One region of the Cryobacterium sp. CG_9.6 genome, then DNA from elsewhere that is predicted to be linked to it. Evidence: riboswitches for the same ligand, from Rfam matches in the RefSeq annotation. Region 1 holds a riboswitch; each other region holds the start of a gene.
What was found. A riboswitch is a leader RNA that binds a small molecule or an ion and turns the genes downstream of it on or off. The one in region 1 is predicted to bind thiamine pyrophosphate.
Positions count from the first base shown of each region.

Region 1 (3,267 bases):
GGTGATCTGATATCCAGTGCAGGCACCATCAGTTTCCAGGGGGGTCACGAATGATGGATACAACGCCGCTGAGGCCAGCGTTAGTTCCAGCAGACCCTCTTCTTGATAGTGCAGCTCGCTGACCGGAGCCAGCATACCTGCGGCTGCATACGTCGCCCCCGAAGCTGGCGCCGGGTCGATGACGATGACTGTTCGCCCAGACTGCGCCGCTGACCAAGCGATTCCGAGGCCAACAATGCCGGCACCGATCACAGCGACATCAACGCTGCATAAAACGTGTGGTTTAGTCAAAGACAGTTCCTTCCCTCCGCCGGTACTAACCGGATCAGGTGAGTTGTTTGCACAACACGGTCGGCCGGTAACTAAATAACCGATGCCCTCTCAGCCTGTCTCCCTTGTCGGTGCAGGCTCCCGCAGATCACCCCTAGTGTAGGGCCTATGCTTCGTGATCGCGCTCAGCTCTATCTCTGCACCGATGCCCGAAAAGTCAGCGGTGATTATGCTGCATTTCTCGACGCGGCCTTTGAAGGAGGCGTGGACATAATTCAGTTGCGCGACAAAACTGTAGAGGCCGCCGAAGAATTAGAACTTCTCCAGGTGCTCCGCAGTTCCGCAGAGCGGCATGACAAGCTTTGGGCCGTCAACGACCGCGCAGATATAGCGACTCTCGCTCAGGCTCCGGTCTTTCATATTGGCCAAAAAGATCTTCCGTTGGCACTCGCTCGCCGACTTGTGGGTGAAAAGACCATGGTCGGTTTGTCGACCCACACGCCCGAGCAAGTGAACAAGGCAGTGACCGATCTGAGTCTGGACTATTTCTGTGTCGGCCCGGTCTGGGAAACACCGACCAAACCAGGCCGCGCCGCGGTAGGGCCTGAACTGGTGAGCTACGCCGCCAACCAGGTGCGCGTTGAGAAAAGTGTCGTGCCTTGGTTTGCTATCGGAGGCATCCATCTCGGTAACATCGAGCAGGTCGTGACGGCCGGCGCGAGCCGCGTCGTTGTCGTCCGCGCGATCACCGAGGCGAAGGATCCCTCGGAAGCAGCGAAAGAACTGCGCGCATACCTGCCATCACTGGATTAATGTCCAGGTTCAGCGTTCAGTTCTGAATCGTCACCGACCGAGTGCCAATCCCTGGGAACACGGTCTAGTTCTACTTCTAGTTTCGGTTCAGCTCGGCTGGTACTGTCAACCAAAAGTTGACAAAGCCACCGTCAAAAACAAGATTTTGTCCCGTCACAGAACGGGACCAAGTAGAGACGAAGAACAGCGCGGCGTCTGCAAACTCTTCCGGGGTGGTGACTCGACGCAGTGGGGATTCGGCGGCAACCTCCTCGGCGGCGCAATAATGATGTTCGATGACTTGGTACGCACGCATTGAGTGTGAACCAACACGTTGTTTGTCCAGGCTTGGCTGTTTCTTGGTTACACTCGTCTTGAACACGGGAGTCCGGTGAGCCGGGCTGAGAGGAAGATTATCAATCTTCGACCGTCGAACCTGATCTGGATCATGCCAGCGCAGGGAGGCAAACTTTCACATCCCGTGCCCTGATATTCCTACAATCAAGGAGGGCACGACAGTGCAAACATCTCTACCCAAAAGTGCGCCCTCGTCGAGGGTGACGGGCGGCGCGCTGGCTCTTGCCGCGGCGATCGTTTTGAGCGGCTGCGCATCAGGCTCGGCGACAGGCACCGACTCGTCTACCGCGTTGACTCCGGTGGCCTTCGCCTTGGACTGGACACCGAATACCAATCACACCGGGTTGTATGTCGCTCTTGAGAAGGGGTACTTCACGCAGGCGGGACTTGAGGTGACGGTGCTTCCATACAGCCAGTCATCCACTGACGCACTCATCAATGCCGGCTCAGCTGACTTCGGTATCAGCTTTCAGGACGTGGCCACCTTCGCGGCGGCAGCGGGTGTGGACAACATCTCGGTAATGTCGGTGCTGCAACACGACGCTACGGCGATCGGGGTCCTGGCCAGCCGCGACGACATTCGCAGCCCCAAAGACCTCGACGGCAAGACCCTCGGCATGGCAGACCCCAGCGCAGTTTTTCCCACCGAGGCTGCGGATGTCATCAAGAACGACGGTGGAACGGGCGAGTTTAAGAAAATTACGCTGGGCACCTCCGCCTATGAGGCCCTTTATGCCGGCAAAGTTGATTTCACCTCGGCATTCACCACCTGGGAGGGTATCGACGCCGCTCTTCGTGGCACCCCGATGAAGTTCTTCGCTCTGCACGACTATGGCCTACCGGACCAATACTCGGTGATCGTCGAGGCAAACCGGGCCTGGACGGCCAAGCACCCTGTCCCCACTGCTCAGTTCGTCCAGGCTCTGCAACAGGGGTACCAGTACGCCGCCGATCATCCAGATGCCGCGGCGAAGATTTTGATCGATGCCAATCCCGGCGTCTTCGAAAACACGGAACTCGTTTACCAAAGCCAGGAAAAACTGAGCGCTTCCTACCTCACAGATGCCAACGGTAAAGTGGGCACTCAGTCGGCAGAAACCTGGCAGCAGCTGGCCGATTTCCTCTACCGTGCCGGCCTCTTGGCCGACGAAGACGGCAAACCGCTCACGGCATCGCTGGACACGTCGACATTGTTCACCGAGCAGTACCTCAGCGAAAAATAGCATCACCGTGAAGCCGGCTCCAGCGCCCCGCACGAGGGTACTCTCGGCGCTCGCGCCTCCCGCCGCGATCCTTACCGCGCTCGTGATTACCTGGCAGGTGGCGGTGACGGCAGGCGGAGTGCAGCCGGCGATCCTGCCCTCACCGCAACGCATTCTTCAGCAGGGCTGGGAGGCCCGCACCGCGATCTGGGACAATACGCTCCCCACCCTGCAAGAAACGTTTCTCGGCTTCGCCGTCTCCCTGACCGTCGCGTGGACGCTGGCGATCCTGATCGATTTTTCACCAGGGCTGCGGCGAGCACTGGTGCCACTGCTGGTGGCATCCCAAGCCATACCCATCATTGCGATCGCGCCGCTGATGGTCATCTGGTTCGGATTCGGACTGCTACCCAAAGTCATCGTCATCGCCCTGGTGACATTCTTTCCGGTCACGGTCGGACTGATTGACGGTTTCAACCGCACCGATCGGGACGCGATCAATCTGCTGCGCAGCATGGGGGCCAACCGGTGGAAGCAGTTCGTGTACGTGCGTCTTCCGTCGGCGCTTCCCTCGTTCTTCACGGCCCTTCGAATCGGAATCGCCTACGCCGTCACCGGTGCCATTTTTGCCGAGTACGTCGGCGCC
Region 1 covers NZ_JARXUZ010000002.1:98,776-102,042, reverse strand. The annotation lists gene thiO (glycine oxidase ThiO) at 1-291, opposite strand, end outside; gene thiE (thiamine phosphate synthase) at 439-1,083, shown strand; gene H4V99_RS16570 (SDR family oxidoreductase) at 1,160-1,444, opposite strand; TPP riboswitch at 1,433-1,542, shown strand; gene H4V99_RS16100 (ABC transporter substrate-binding protein) at 1,581-2,642, shown strand; gene H4V99_RS16095 (ABC transporter permease) at 2,650-3,267, shown strand, end outside.

Region 2 (3,267 bases), on a different contig from region 1:
CGGGCCCGTCGAACCGGCAATTGCAGTGCCACGTTGGGTACCCAGACACCGGCCCGTGACAGGCGTTCCCCCTCGTTGGCCAGCACCTGCGCGGTGGGGCCGTCGGCCATCACCCCACCGGCGGGGTCCAGCACAATCACCCGGTCCACCCCGTCTTGCCACACCGCTACGCGATGCTCAATGACAATGAGCGTTGCGCCGGAGCGGTCGAGTCCCCGCACCACCGCATCCCGAACCTCAACCACACCGGCCGGGTCGAGGTTGGCGGTGGGCTCATCGAGCAGTAGAAGCCCCGGCGACATGGCGAGAACCCCGGCGAGGGCCAAACGCTGCTTCTGACCCCCGCTCAGCGCAGACGTGGGGTGGTCCAGGGGCAGGTCCAGCCCCACGGCCGCCAGGGCGGCCCGCACTCGCGGCCAGATCTCGGCACGGGGAACCGCAAGGTTCTCACAGCCAAACGCCACGTCATCGCCGATTCGTGCCAGAACCACCTGGGAATCGGGGTCTTGCAGAACCAACCCAACCCGGCCACGGGCATCCGCAGCGCGTCGACCGTCGACCAGCAGGTCGCCTGCGGAGTCACCGTCCTCGTCATCACCGAGCACGCCGGCAAGCGCGTGCATCAGAGTGCTCTTTCCGGCCCCGCTGGGCCCGAGAAGGAGCACGCGCTCCCCCGGTGCAATATCGAGGTCGAGGGCCGACACGGCCGGTCGGGAACGGCCGGCGTGCCGCCAGCCCCAGCCGCGGGCCGTGATGCGGGCGGGGGTGACCCGGGTATCGGAGATGATCGTGGTCATCCCCTACAGCGCGGTCGGCGCCGCGCCCACGGTGCGGGTGACCTCGCGTCCGCTGGCAAACCGGCTGAGCGCACCCGTTCGGGCCAGTCCTCGCACCGCAAGCCAGGACAGCAGCCCGGCGAACACCGTGCCCGAGATGATGGCCGTCACGAAGTACACGGTCTTGAAGCCCATGTCGAGCGCCGCGTAGCTGATGGTGGTGTCCAAGAGCGCAACAGCCAGCCCGGCGCCGGCGCCGGCGAGGAGGGCGACTCCCAGCCGATAGTTGGCGTAGAAGAACAGGGCGAAGACCAGCTCGGCGCCGAGGCCCTGCAGCACACCCCAGATCAGAGTGGCAAAGCCCCACTGGGTGCCGATGAGCATGGATACGACGGCGGCAATGACCTCGGTATAGAGGGCCGCGCCGGGCTTACGAATGATAAGTCCGCCGAGCACTCCGGCGAAGAGCCAGCCGCCGGCCAGCAGACCGCCGAGACCCGGCGTGAAGGCCAGGAGGCTGCTCAACGGCGTCCAGGCCAGGCCCCAGGCCCAGAAGATGACGCCGCTCGCGACGCCGATGACACTGGCGACCACGATGTCCACGACGCGCCAGCGATAGGTGCGGGTCTTGGTCGCCGTCGGATGTGTTGCGAGGGGGGTAGAGGTTGTGTTCATTGTCGTGCCCTTTCCGAAGATGGATCATCGGAAGATGACCCAGATGGGGCACGGGTACGAGAAGTCTCCCTGCGCCGGCATGATCCGGATCAGGTTCGACGGTCGAAGCTGCTAGCTTCCTCTCAGCCCGGTTAACCGGACTCCCGTGTTCAGCATCAGTCTAGCTGCCCGCTTAGACTCACGGAATGGGTTTGGGTACATGAGCATGCTGGTTGTGGTCGTCGCCGCGACGATCATGCTGGTGCTGTTGCGGGCGTCGCTTCGTCGCCGGCGCCGCATTGCCAGGGGTTTGCCCGTGCACGACACCTGGCACTGGCCGCTCTGGCTGCGCCGTCTGCTGCGGCCGCGCTGGCCCCGCTCGCGTCGACGGCGCAACCCGTAGTTTCTGCTCTCGGTGACCTACTTCTTCAGGGCGCGGATGATGCGGATCAGCACACGGCCCGTCACCTAGATGAAGGGGATGCCGACGGCCAGCAGTGAAATGACGTTCGGTTCAAACCGCACGGTGCCCGCCGACTTCACGTAGGCGCCGATCGGTATCGCAGCGCCACCTCCGCCGCCGCCCGAACCCTGGTCGCCGGAGTCTCCGCCGCCGAAACCGTAGTTCACGATCGCCACGGGCACCAGCGTGACCCCGTCGATCTGAATCGGATCACCGTAGGCGGACTTCACGCCGGCTGAACGGGACATTTCTGCGAGCTTTTCCGGAAGGCTAGTCATGACAACAGGCTACCCCGGGTTGGGCTCGGCTCCCGGCGCGGTGTGAGAAGTGGGCGCGGTGCGTGAGGTGGGCGCAATGTGCGAGGCGGGGCGAACGGCTCCACGGCCGAACTTCGCCGTCACGGTGTCGACAGCGCGCTCGGCCTCGCGCCAGTCTTCGTCGGGATCCCACAGGGCCAGGCCCGCGCTGTCCTCCGGTGAGAGCTGTTCCATGCGCACGCCAATCAGGCGCACCCGAATTCCCGGTGCCGCGAGCAGCTCAAAAGCCGCACTCACCTCCTCGTAGATGCGGCGACCTACGTTGCTCGGATCCGCCAGAGTGCGGGAGCGCGTCACGGTGGTGAAGTCCGGGTAGCGCAGTTTCAGCACCACGCGCCTCCCCACCAGGCCCCCTCGTCGCAGACGCACGGCGACCGCATCGGAGAGCCGCAGCAGCTCGCTGCGCAGCGCCGCGGCATCCGTCATGTCGTACTCGAATGTAGTCTCGTGTCCCACGCTCTTCTCCTCGCGTACCAGCGTGACACCACGGCCATCCCTCCCCCATGACAGCTCGTGCAGCTTGTGTCCGGAGGCCTCCCCCACGGCCCGCTGCAGCGCGGGCAGGGGCAGGCGGGCAATATCGCCGATGGTACGGAGCCCCAGCCGAACGAGGGCTTCCTCGGTTGTGGCCCCCACGCCCCACATGAATTTCACCGGAAGCGGATGCAGAAAGTTGAGCGTCTGCTCAGCCGGCACAACGAGCAGACCGTTGGGTTTGGCCAGCCCGGAGGCGAGCTTGGCGATAAATTTTGTGGATGCCGCGCCCACCGAACAGACCAGGCCGGTCTCGGCGAAGACGCGGGCACGTATCAGCTCCGCAATCACAGCGGGAGAACCGTGCAGGCGGCGCGCGCCGGCCACGTCCAGAAATGCCTCGTCGATGCCGAGGCGTTCCACGAGCGGTGTCACGTCGTCGAAGATGCTCATGACCCGTTCGGAGTAGTGCTGGTACGCGGCCATGTGCGGCTCGAGCACCACGGCCTGCGGGCATTTGCGCAGCGCCAGCAGCATGGGCATCGCGGAGTTCACGCCGAACCGCCGCGCAATGTAGTTTGCC
Region 2 covers NZ_JARXUZ010000001.1:2,364,914-2,368,180, forward strand. The annotation lists gene H4V99_RS10925 (ATP-binding cassette domain-containing protein) at 1-797, opposite strand, end outside; gene H4V99_RS10930 (ECF transporter S component) at 801-1,451, opposite strand; TPP riboswitch at 1,500-1,607, opposite strand; gene H4V99_RS10935 (hypothetical protein) at 1,651-1,833, shown strand; gene H4V99_RS10940 (hypothetical protein) at 1,899-2,171, opposite strand; gene H4V99_RS10945 (DNA polymerase IV) at 2,181-3,267, opposite strand, start outside.
Region 2: another riboswitch for thiamine pyrophosphate. It lies ahead of H4V99_RS10930 (ECF transporter S component); the one in region 1 lies ahead of H4V99_RS16100 (ABC transporter substrate-binding protein).

Region 3 (3,267 bases), on a different contig from region 1:
CTGGCCGAGCAGTATGGCGTCTCGGCGCCCAAGGCCGTGGTGCTGTTTGGCCCTCCCGGAACCGGCAAGACCACGTTTGCCAAGGCCATTGCGTCGCGGCTGGAGTGGTCGTTCGTGGAGGTGTTCCCGTCCCGTCTCGCTGCCGACCCGCAGGGTCTGGCCGGCGCGCTGCGCGAAACGTTCCTGAAGATCGCCGAACTCGAGCATGCCGTGGTGTTCATCGACGAGGTGGAGGAGATCGCTGCCCAGCGTCAGGGTGACCCGCCCTCGGCTATGCAGGGCGTAACTAATGAGCTGCTGAAGATCATTCCGGCGTTCCGGGATCAGCCCGACCGGCTGCTCGTCTGTGCCACGAACTTCATTCGCGCCCTCGACTCGGCCTTCCTCCGCCACGGACGTTTTGACTACGTGATTCCGATCGGGCTTCCGGATGTGGCCGCTCGCGAAGCCATCTGGGCCGGGTACATTCCGTCGGCCGTGGTCGGTGTCGTCGATCTCGCCACTCTGGTGGAGAAGAGCGAGGGGTTCTCCCCGGCCGACATCGAGTACGCCGCCCACCGGGCGTCACAGAACGCACTCGAGCAGTCGCTGGATTCTGCCGACACCTCCGCCATGGCAGGACCGAGCACAGCGGACTATGAGGATGCCATCTTGTCCACCCGAACGACCGTGTCGGCCGAGGTCGCCGCTGAGTTCCTTGAGGATATCGAGCGCCTCGCCCGGCTGTAGGTGGGTGTGGTTGCTAGTTCAGGAGATATGGCTCGGGTCGGGTGATGTGCCGCGTGTTTCCGCGGGCGCTGGGTGCCTGTTTCGGGGGATCTCCTGAAGTAGCGACTTGCGGCGGGCGTGATCGAGGTTGGGCAGCGTGCTGCTGCGCGTGCGGGAAGGGCCCGTGGCAGCCTGTGCGGCGGTCTGTCTGGCGGTTGTGGTTGCTAGTTCAGGAGATCCGGCGGGGCGCAAGTCGTGTGCCGCGTGTTTCCGGGGCGCTGGGCGCGTGGTTCGGGGGATCTCCTGAAGTAACGACGGGGGGCGGGCGTGACCGATGCGGACAGGCCTGGTGCAGCACGCCCGGCGGGGGCCTCGCAGAGGGCCAGCGCGGCCAGTCCTGGTTGCTAGTTCAGGAGATCCGGCCGGGCGCCGGTCACCTGCCGCGTGTTTCCGGGGCGGCGGGTGCGTGTTTCGGAGGATCTCCTGAAGTAGCGACAACAACAAAGGCCGGAGACGGACACGCATAGCCCGCCCCGCTAGGGTGGACGTGTGACACGGGGTGCCGTCGCGATCGAGGGCTGAGAACACACCCGTTGAACCTGATCTAGTCAGAACTAGCGAAGGGATGTCGCGAGTGAACTCTCGCTTGTTGAACGACCATGCTCGTGCCACGGCACAGCTCCTCACCGATCTGCGCCGCACAACTCCGCTCGTGCAGTGCATCACCAATGCCGTGGTGACCAACTTCACGGCCAACGCGTTGCTTGCCCTGGGAGTGTCGGCTGCCATGGTTGACCTGCCCACGGAAGCCGAGATGTTCGCCCCCCTCGCCAGCGGGCTGCTCGTGAACCTGGGCACGCCGCACGCCGAGCAGCGCGTGGCGATGCTCGCGACGGCGCGGGCGGCATCCGCTTCGGGTACGCCGTGGGTGCTCGACCCGGTGGCCATTGGCGCATTGCCGGTGCGCACCGCACTCGCGCACGAGCTCGTTGCGCTGCGACCCACGATTATTCGCGGCAATCCCTCCGAAATTCTGGCGCTCGCCGGAGTGGGCGCGGGCGGGCGCGGCGTCGACGCCACCGACGGAGGCGAATCGGCGCTGGCAGCCGGGCGGTCGCTGGCCCGCGAGTTTGGATCGATCGTGGCCATATCGGGTGCGGTCGACATCGTGACCGATGGCGAAGCGGATGTGCGCATCACCAACGGCACGCCCCTCCTCACCCGCATTACCGGCGGCGGCTGCGCCCTCGGGGCGGTGATGGCGGCCTTTGCGTCTCTGCATGTCAATCGGCTCGCCACGACCGTCGCCGCGTGCGCGGTGTACACGATTGCGGCGCAGCAGGCCGCGCTCGTCGCCAGCGGGCCGGGCAGCTTTTCGGTGGCGTTCCTCGATGCCCTCGCCGCGGTGACGACGGAAGACGTGCGCACGTTAGCGGTGATCTCGTGAGCGTGCGGCGCGCATCCGCTGATCTATCCACCTATTTGGTGACCGACCCAGGCCTGAGCGGTGCGCGTGGCGTGCTCGGGGTGATTGAGAGCGCGGTGGCGGGGGGAGTGTCCATCGTGCAGATTCGCGATAAGACCGCGTCCACGCGGGAACTGTATGCGCTGCTGCTGGCGGCGGCGCGTCTCACGGACGGGCGGTGCGCCCTCGTGATTGACGACCGGGTTGACGTGTACCTCGCGGCCCGGGCAGCTGGCGCGGCGGTGGACGGCGTGCATGTTGGCCAGTCCGACCTGCCAGCGGATGCCGTACGCACGCTCATCGGCCCGCTCGCCCTGCTCGGCCTCACGGCGAACCACCCGGCGCATCTGAACGCGGTGCACGCGCTTGCACCCGGAACCGTGGACTACCTCGGGATGGGCGTGATCCGCCCCACACTCACGAAGAAAGACCACCCGGAGCCGCTCGGTGTGGCCGGATTTGCACGCCTCGCGGCTACCACGTCGTTGCCGTGTGTGGCCATTGGCGGTGTCGGTCTCGCCGATACCGGGGCGCTGCGAGCCGCCGGAGCGGCGGGAATGGCCGTGGTGTCGGCCATCTGCGCCGCGGCCGACCCCGAAGAAGCTACTCGGGCCTTCGCCCAGGCCTGGGCTGGTGCCGCGTGAGCGTCCGGCCGGGGCGGGCGGGCGCGGCCAAAGTTGGGCCGGGCGGGGGCCGGATTGCGCGGGTGCTGAGCATTGCCGGAACCGATCCCACGGGCGGTGCCGGCATTCAGGCCGACCTTAAGAGCATCTCGGCCAACGGCGGCTACGGCATGGCCGTGGTCACCGCGCTTGTGGCCCAAAACACGCAGGGTGTGCGAGCCGTGCACGTGCCGCCGGTGTCTTTTCTGCGAGAGCAACTCGATGCGGTCAGCGACGACGTGGTTATTGATGCGGTCAAGATTGGCATGCTCTCCAACGCGCACGTGATCGACGAGGTCAGCGGGTGGCTGCGACGCATCCGCCCGCCCATTGTGGTGCTCGACCCGGTGATGGTCGCCACGAGCGGCGACCGCCTACTTGACGAACCGGCAGAGGCGGCCCTGCGCGAGCTGCTCTCCCTCGCCCATGTTG
Region 3 covers NZ_JARXUZ010000001.1:3,049,171-3,052,437, reverse strand. The annotation lists gene H4V99_RS14125 (bifunctional GNAT family N-acetyltransferase/ATP-binding protein) at 1-729, shown strand, start outside; TPP riboswitch at 1,254-1,351, shown strand; gene thiM (hydroxyethylthiazole kinase) at 1,343-2,155, shown strand; gene thiE (thiamine phosphate synthase) at 2,152-2,817, shown strand; gene thiD (bifunctional hydroxymethylpyrimidine kinase/phosphomethylpyrimidine kinase) at 2,814-3,267, shown strand, end outside.
Region 3: another riboswitch for thiamine pyrophosphate. It lies ahead of thiM (hydroxyethylthiazole kinase); the one in region 1 lies ahead of H4V99_RS16100 (ABC transporter substrate-binding protein).